Regions from separate parts of the Mycolicibacterium novocastrense genome, predicted to be linked through region 2. Evidence: predicted binding sites of a transcription regulator. Region 2 holds the regulator's gene; the other holds the start of a gene.
The links. The regulator LexA, encoded in region 2, represses DNA repair genes until DNA is damaged. The targets are predictions, from matches to a motif close to CGAACANNTGTTCG.

Region 1: AU072_RS08325 (error-prone DNA polymerase) is a predicted target of LexA. The motif match lies at 1,716-1,729, and genes of this name have one in related genera.

What each region holds. Positions count from the first base shown of each region.
Region 1 covers NZ_LQIH01000008.1:88,365-92,790, forward strand. The annotation lists gene AU072_RS08320 (DUF222 domain-containing protein) at 677-1,582, opposite strand; gene AU072_RS08325 (error-prone DNA polymerase) at 1,743-4,426, shown strand, end outside.
Region 2 covers NZ_LQIH01000045.1:204,997-209,422, forward strand. The annotation lists gene AU072_RS22855 (PhzF family protein) at 1-359, shown strand, start outside; gene nrdR (transcriptional regulator NrdR) at 381-851, opposite strand; gene AU072_RS22865 (LysM peptidoglycan-binding domain-containing protein) at 1,010-1,465, opposite strand; gene lexA (transcriptional repressor LexA) at 1,673-2,368, shown strand; gene AU072_RS22875 (LGFP repeat-containing protein) at 2,365-4,426, opposite strand, start outside.

The DNA.
Region 1 (4,426 bases), on a different contig from region 2:
ATGCCATCGCCTTCCTCGGTGCGTTCCTGCATCGGCGCGGGCCTACGGTACGGGCGCAGTGCTTACGTGTCTCGGCCTGCGCGGCTTTCAGGTCATATGTAATCAGACCTGCGATGGTGGGGCGCATCAGCTCCTTGCGTACCTTGCTGCCATCCCCATTGGCGACTCCGAGATGTTCTGAGGCCTTGGATATTCCACTGTTTAGCGATACTCCACAGCTAGCTCCATTGAGGATGGTGTGGGCGGCCTTGCGGATCGCCTGCGCCTCGGCGGGCACGGTGGTGGTGCCGTCCTATCCGAATGTGCGCTGCACCCAGGGCTTTCCAGCTTCGGCGCGCTGCTGGTTGGCAACCTTCTGCGCCGACTTCCGTTGCACCTCACGTTTGGCTCGAGCCGCCTCCAGGTGGGCGGTGAGTTCGGCAGCGGCATTTGAGGTTTGACGCCTGCGTGGCGCATCGTGGATAGGGGACAGTGTGGTCGGTGTCGCACTGAGTGGCCGGCCTACCGCAATTCGGGAAGCGGCAAGTCAGATCGCGGCAGCGGACGAACCACGCCAGCGCCGCCGAGGGAGTACGCCGCTTCTCCGGAGGTGCATCCCCGGGATGCCTCACGGGTCGACGCTTGGCGACGGCGAGCTTGGCGGCCACGATCGGCGCCGGCACCACTCCGCGACCGATCACATAACCCGGCCCCGCCGCGGCCGGCCCACCGAGCGTGGGATCGTCGGCCTCGATCGGCTCAACGGGCTTGTCGCCGTCCAATTCGGCCGGGTCGCATCATTCAGCGAGTCTTCGCCGGCCACGACGTGCACCATCACATCGCCCGCGGTGACACCCGCGGACGGGCATTCGCCAGACCCGCATTCGCACGTGAGTGATTGGGTCCCGCTCATGGCCGCAGCGGCGGCGTCCGCCCGACGCTGCTCGTGGGTGCGGGGGTCGTTTTCGCACACCGTGGCGGCCAAGGCGTCAAGTCTTTGGTCGATGAACTCGCCGTGGTGGGCGAACACCGTAGCTTCGATATGGGCAACACCGGAGCCGTCTCCGCTGTCCTTGATCTCGATATAGCGGCTGCGCGAACTGTTCTCGGCGCGGCGCACAGCAGCGGGGTCGAAGCGGTCGACCCAATAGTCGGCGCTGTGCAACTTGTTTAATGACAGCGCGGTCCATCCCTGGACATGCGCGGCGATAGCGGAATCGACGCCGGCCAGCGCGTCGCCATCCTGGATCAGGTAGGTGCGGAACACGATGGCAGCGACAGTGCGGTAGGTGATTGCACCGGTCAGGAACACCGCGTTCGTTCGAGGTAACCGGTCGCGCAGGGCGATCGCGATCTCCAACTGGGACGCCGCGATTCCCAGCGACACCTGCTGGGCGGGGGCGATCTCGGCGGCGACCGCGGCGTAGTTGTCGAGGATCCATTGGTCGCGCTCGGCCGAACCGTCGGCGGCGTACATCCGATCCAAGACATCGGCCGCTGCCGAGAGCCGGCGCGCGCAGGCGGCGTTCTCGATGCGCGCCCACGCCCCGGCCGCGCCGGCACCGCCAGTGCCTTGGGCTGTCTCGAGCAGCGGTTCGAACATACGAGCGAATGTAGCCGCGGGAGCAGACGCGGAGCGGCCGACCGGCGCACTCCGGCGTCCGCCCTGTGGATGAACCTGGCCTTGGGGATAACGGGGGCATTGAGGCCGGATTAGAACGAGTGCCCGGATTATTCGAACACAAGTTCGATACACTGTCCCCATGGGCTGGCATACCGGGCCGCCGAGCTGGGTGGAAATGGAGCGCGTGCTCAACGGCAAACCGCGGCGCGCCGGCGCTTGGCCCATCGACGAGCAGATCGGCGACGGCGGCGACAGCCCCGCCTGGTCGAGCAAGCGCGGCGAGTACCAACCGCTCGACCTCCAGCGGCCCAGGTCCTCGATCCCCTACGCCGAACTGCACGCGCATTCCGCGTACAGCTTCCTCGACGGCGCCAGCACACCGGAGGAACTGGTCGAGGAGGCGGCCCGCCTCGATCTGCGGGCGATCGCGCTGACCGACCACGACGGCCTCTACGGGGTGGTGCGCTTCGCCGAGGCCGCCAAGGAACTGGACATGTCGACGGTGTTCGGCGCCGAACTGTCGCTGGGCGGGGGCAACCGGACCGAAGACCCCGACCCGCCCGGCCCGCACCTACTGGTGCTTGCGCGCGGCCCCGAGGGCTACCGGCGGCTGTCGCGCGAACTCGCCAAGGCGCACCTCGCCGGCGGCGAGAAGGGCAAGCTGCACTACGACTACGACGCGTTGACCGAGGCCGCGGGCGGACACTGGCACATCCTCACCGGTTGCCGCAAAGGCCATGTCCGGCAGGCGCTTTCCAAAGGCGGTCCCGAGGCGGCGAGCCGTGCGCTCGCCGACCTTGTCGACCGCTTCGGCCGCGACCGGGTCAGCGTCGAACTCACCCACCACGGGCACCCCTGCGACGACGAACGCAACGCCATTCTTGCCGAGCTGGCGCCCCGGTTCGGTCTGAGCGTGGTCGCGACCACCGCCGCCCATTTCGCCGAACCGTCACGCGGTCGGCTGGCCATGGCGATGGGGGCGATCCGCGCCCGCCACTCGATGGACGAGGCCGCCGGTTACCTTGCGCCGCTGGGTGGATCACATCTGCGATCGGGTGCGGAGATGGCGCGACTGTTCGCCGACCGACCCGAGGTCGTGACCGCCGCGGCAGAACTCGGTGAGCAATGCGCGTTCGGGCTCGCCCTGATCGCACCGCAGTTGCCGCCGTTCGACGTCCCCGAGGGCCACACCGAGGACAGTTGGCTGCGCCACCTGGTCATGACGGGGGCCCGTAACAGGTACGGCCCGCCGCAGCGGGCGCCGCGCGCGTACGCGCAGATCGAACATGAGCTGAAAGTCATTGAACAGCTGACCTTCCCCGGGTACTTCCTGGTGGTCCACGACATCACCCGCTTCTGTAAGGAGAACGGCATCCTGGCCCAGGGCAGGGGATCGGCGGCCAATTCCGCGGTCTGCTACGCGCTCGGTGTCACCAACGTCGACCCGGTCGCCAACGAGTTGCTGTTCGAACGGTTTCTGTCCCCGGCGCGCGACGGCCCACCCGACATCGACATCGACATCGAATCGGACCTGCGGGAGAAGGCCATTCAGTACGTCTACGACCGCTACGGCCGCGACTACGCCGCGCAGGTCGCCAACGTCATCACCTACCGCGGCCGCAGCGCGGTGCGCGATATGGCCCGCGCGCTCGGCTTCTCACAAGGCCAGCAAGACGCCTGGAGCAAACAACTCGGTCAGTGGGGCAACCTCGCCGACGCACCCCACACCGAGGACATTCCCGAGCAGGTTGTCGACCTGGCCAAGCAGATCTCCAATCTGCCCCGGCACATGGGCATCCACTCCGGTGGCATGGTCATCTGCGATCGGCCCATCGCCGACGTGTGCCCGGTCGAATGGGCCCGGATGGAGAACCGCAGCGTATTGCAGTGGGACAAAGACGATTGCGCGGCAATCGGTTTGGTGAAGTTCGACATGCTCGGCCTCGGCATGCTCTCGGCGCTGCACTACTGCATCGACCTGGTGCGCGAGCACAAGGGCATCGACGTCGACCTGGCGAAACTGGACCTGTCCGAGCCCGCCGTGTACGAGATGCTGCAGAAAGCGGACTCCATCGGGGTGTTCCAGGTGGAGTCGCGCGCCCAGATGGCGACCCTGCCACGGCTCAAACCCCGCGTGTTCTACGACCTGGTCGTCGAGGTGGCGCTGATCCGGCCCGGCCCCATCCAGGGCGGGTCGGTACATCCCTACATCAAGCGACGCAACGGGGAAGAACCCGTCACCTACGACCACCCGTCGATGGAGCCCGCGTTGCACAAGACGCTGGGGGTGCCGCTGTTCCAGGAACAACTCATGCAGCTCGCGGTGGACTGTGCGGGTTTCTCCGCCGCCGAAGCCGACCAGCTGCGCCGCGCGATGGGATCCAAACGGTCGACCGAACGGATGCGCCGGCTGCGGAGCAGGTTCTACGACGGTATGCGCCAGCGTCACGGCATCACCGGCGAAGTCGCCGACCGCATCTACGAGAAGCTCGAAGCTTTCGCGAATTTCGGTTTCCCCGAGAGTCATTCGTTGAGCTTCGCGTCGCTGGTGTTCTACTCCTCGTGGTTCAAATTGCACCACCCCGCCGCGTTCTGCGCCGCGCTGCTGCGCGCGCAGCCGATGGGCTTCTACTCCCCGCAAACCCTGGTGGCCGATGCCCGCCGGCACGGTGTCACCGTACACGGGCCGGACGTCAACGCCAGCCTGGCGCACGCGACCCTGGAGAACGCGGGCACCGAAGTGCGGTTGGGACTGGGGGCGGTCCGGCACATCGGCGACGAACTGGCCGAGCAGCTCGTCGAAGAGCGAAAGACCAACGGCGC
Region 2 (4,426 bases):
TGACCTCCGTTCGGGCCCGCGCGGAGTGGGCGCCCGAATTCGCCATCCACGACATCGGCTCCGTCGACGAACTCCTGGCGCTCGACCCGTCGGATTACCCCGACGACATCAATCACTACCTGTGGACGTGGATCGACCGGGACAAGGGCGAAGTGCGGTCACGGATGTTCGCCACCGATCTCGGTGTGCCCGAAGACGAGGCCACCGGCGCCGCCGCCGTGCGGATCACCGACTACCTCAGCCGGGACCTGACGATCGTGCAGGGCAAGGGCTCGCACATCTACACCGAGTGGAGCGCCGAGGGCTGGGTGCGTGTCGCCGGCCGCGTCGTCAACGACGGCATCAAGCAGATCGACTGAACAAGTCGTTCAACCGGCCGGTCAGCTGGCGGTCGGTTGCGGCGAATTGCGATGCGCCCGCAGCGCCTCGATCTCCCGCTCGAAATCCTCGGCCGAGGTGAATCCGCGATACACCGAGGCGAAGCGCAGATAGGCCACCTCGTCCAGATCGCGCAGCGGCCCCAGGATCGCCAGTCCTACTTCGTGACTGGGTATCTCGGGCGATCCCGCGGCGCGCACCGTATCCTCGACCTGCTGGGCCAGCAGGTTCAGCGCATCCTCGTCGACCTGGCTGCCCTGGCACGCCCGCCGCACTCCCTTGATGACCTTTTCGCGGCTGAACGGCTCGGTGACACCGCTGCGCTTGACGACGGCCAGGATGGCGGTCTCGACCGTGGTGAACCGACGTCCACACTCCGGGCACGAACGCCGCCGCCGGATGGCCTGGCCTTCGTCGGTTTCACGCGAGTCGACCACCCGCGAATCCGGGTGACGGCAGAACGGACAGTGCATCACCGCTCCTTTGCCGCGCCAAGAGATGACCAACTCGAACCTCTCCGAGCGTACCCGCGGCGGGTTGCGAAAGCCCAGCACCGGGCTGAACGGCACACAGTCCGCCGACCTGTCGGTGAACATCTCTGCGTAGCAAGCTGTTTGGCCGCCGGTGAGCGTCAGCCGACTGGCGCGATCAGCGTCTGCCCGGCATCCAGTGCGGGCGAGTCGAGCTGGTTGAGCTCGCTGATTCGTTCCATCACCTGGCCCACGGGCGCATCGGGGGCCACCCGCATGGCCACCTGCTGCAGGCTTTCGCCGGTCTGAACCTGGACCACCGCGAGGCGGTCCGGCACCGCGGTCGACGTGGTGCCCACGACGCCGCCGAACTGCGCGACCAGGCCGAGCCACATCGTGATTCCCGCCGCGACCAAGGACAGGAGCACCGTGGTGGCGGGGGTGATCGGACGTCGCCGATGCGATGCCCGCGACATCAGCACTCCGCTTCCGCGGTACCGCACCGCGGCGCCGCCCGGACGGGTGGCCGCAGGGTGCCGCCGACGAGTGGCTGCAGGCCGGATATCGGTCCTGACCACGCGCGAGGCCTGGAATTCGTGGGTGTCGAGAACGGTCATCTGCCTGCCTTCCGATCCGCTGCTTTCGCTCTTGTGTTCGAAGATAGTCGATCAGGTGTTCGAACGATAGAACGTGTGATCGAACTGTTGTGAAACGATAGGACAGGGCACCGACAGAAAATCGATCCGCGATTCCGGAGCAGCTCGCCACGACACGCCTCGAACACATGTTTGATTAATCGTGTGCCGCGGGTTACATTCGGCGGCATGGAATCCAGCAGCGGCAATCCAGACAGCACAGGCGGTGCAAGGTCTGTGGACTCCGGCCTCACCGAGCGTCAGCGCACCATCCTCGACGTGATTCGCGCATCGGTCACCAACCGTGGCTATCCGCCGAGCATCAGGGAGATCGGCGATGCGGTCGGTTTGACCTCCACCTCCTCGGTCGCGCACCAACTGCGCACGCTGGAGCGCAAGGGCTACCTGCGGCGTGATCCCAACCGGCCGCGCGCCGTCGACGTGCGTGGCGCCGACGACCACGCGAGTCCGATCGTCGCCACCGATGTAGCCGGCTCCGATGCCCTACCGGAGCCGACCTTCGTGCCCGTGCTCGGGCGCATCGCCGCGGGCGGTCCGATCCTTGCCGAAGAGGCCGTCGAAGACGTCTTCCCCCTGCCGCGCGAACTGGTCGGCGAGGGGTCGCTGTTCCTGCTCAAGGTCGTTGGTGACTCGATGGTCGACGCCGCGATCTGCGACGGCGACTGGGTGGTCGTGCGTCAGCAGAACGTCGCCGACAACGGGGACATCGTGGCCGCGATGATCGATGGCGAAGCCACGGTGAAAACGTTCAAACGGACGCGTGGACAGGTGTGGTTGATGCCGCACAACCCGGCCTTTGATCCGATCCCCGGTAACGACGCCGCCGTGCTGGGCAAGGTCGTCACCGTCATACGGAAGATTTAGTCAGCCCGGACAAATCCGTTCGTCCGAGCGAATTCCTCACTGGAGAACCAGATTTCGGCCTGCACCTCGTCGTAGTCAGCCGAGGTGGGAAGCCAATATAGGCCCGACTGCGTGTCGGCCTTGATCGGGTACCCCTCGGGCGCCTGCGTGGAGTCGCCGATCGGTAGGCGGAATGCGGGGCTGGGTACTTCCGGCTCGTCGATGACGATCTTGGCGTGACGGCCCGTGTCGGTCAGCGGATCCCGTTGGGGAGGTTCGCGGTCAACCGACTCGGCGGGTATGTCGCGTTCCTCGAACGCCGCGTCGCGTTCCTCGAACGTCGCGTCCCGCTCGTCATCCACCGCCCAGGGTTCATCGGCGCCCCGCTCCTCGAGCAGCGCGTCGCGCTCCTCGATCCCGCTGTCCTGCTCATCGGCCGCCTCGCCGGCGCCGGCGGCCAAGCGCCGCGCGGCGATCCCGGCCTCTCCGGAACTCGGTATCCGCGTCGGCGCGGTGTCGACGTTGTCCGGATTCTCCTCGCCCACACCGAATGCCGATGTGTCGGAGGCATCGCCGAAGCCCGACGACGGTGCCTCCCACGGATTGGCCGATGACGCCGATCCCGGCTCCCCCAGCGCGGACAGCGCGCCCAAACCCTCAGTGGCGTACCGGTCGCCGAACATCGCCGCGGACGGATCGCCACCGCTCGACGCCTGTGAACCCGAACCGAGTGTGCTGTAGGCCTGTTCGGCTTCGGCACCGTACGAGTCGTCGTAATGGTCATCGACGGGACCGGGACGATCGACGTCGCCACGACGCCGGTTGCGCAGAGTCGCGAACGCCACCAGGCCCACCAGGATGAGCACCGGCACGATCGCGAGCAGCCACCACCAGCTGAAGGTGAACCAGCTTCCGTCACCACCGGAGTCCGAGGCGCGCGGGGTGCCGGGCGTATCGGAGCTCTGCTCGGCAGGCACCTCGAGGCCGGCCAACTCGGTCGCGAGTTCGCGCGGCTCGGTGCTGAACTCACCGGTTGACCGGTTCCAGTTGACCACGCCGCCGGTGAACCGCTGCGTGATGACGCCACCCTTCTCGGACTGGTCGGCCACCGGCGCGCCGAGCGTGCCCTCGGCGCCGTCGAGTTTGTCCCATGCCGCACTCATCGCGCCGCGTACCAGCACCGCGCCATGGTCCGGCGTCCAGAAGATCACCGGGTTGTCGTCGGCGGCGAAGCGCGACATCCGGCTCGCGGTGGGCAGCCCGCCGTCCGTCTCGCTGGTAACCGGGAATCCGAGATCTCCCTCGGGCCCGCCGAGGCTTTCGTACTTGGCCAGGACCTGACCGGTGACCACTCGCGCGCCTGTGGCGGGACTGTAGAAGATCTTGCCTCCGGCGAAGTTCTGCGCGAGACCGTCGTCGCCTATCGAATACGGCGGTCCTTCGGCGGCGCCGAGCGGGCCCAGCGGGCCTCCGGCCGCGCGCCGTGCCGCGTTGATCGCCGAAGTCGCATCGCCGGGGATTTGCAGGTCCGCCAACTGCCCGGCGAGATCGGGCGGCACGGTGGTGAACTTCTTGTCGCGGGTGTTGTAGGTGATCTCGCCGCCAGTGAACTTCTGGGTGATCAGGTCGCCGCGATAGGTCTCGTCATCGGCCGGCACTCCGAGCGATCCAGTGGAACCGCCCAACTTGTCCCACGCCGCGTTGATCGGTCCCCGGACCACGCGCGCGCCGGTGTCCTGCGTCCAGAAGATCACCGGGTTGTCGCTGGCGCTGAACGTGACGTTGAAGCTGCCCGGCGCTCGCCCGGGGCCGTCGTCCATGGTCGGGAACCCGAGGTCGCTGTCGGCCGGACCACCGAGCGATTCGTACTTCTCCAGGATCGCCCCGCGCATGATGTGAGCGCCGGTGTCGGGCGTGAAGAAGATCTTGCCTCCGGCGAAGTTCTGCGCGAAGCCGTCGCCGACCGGGTACACGTCGCCCTGCCTGGGGCCCAACGGGCCGCCGTCACCGCCACTCCCGTCCCAGGCCGCGGTGATTGCGGCGTTGGCGGCATCGGATTCCGGGGAGGCGCTGGCCACC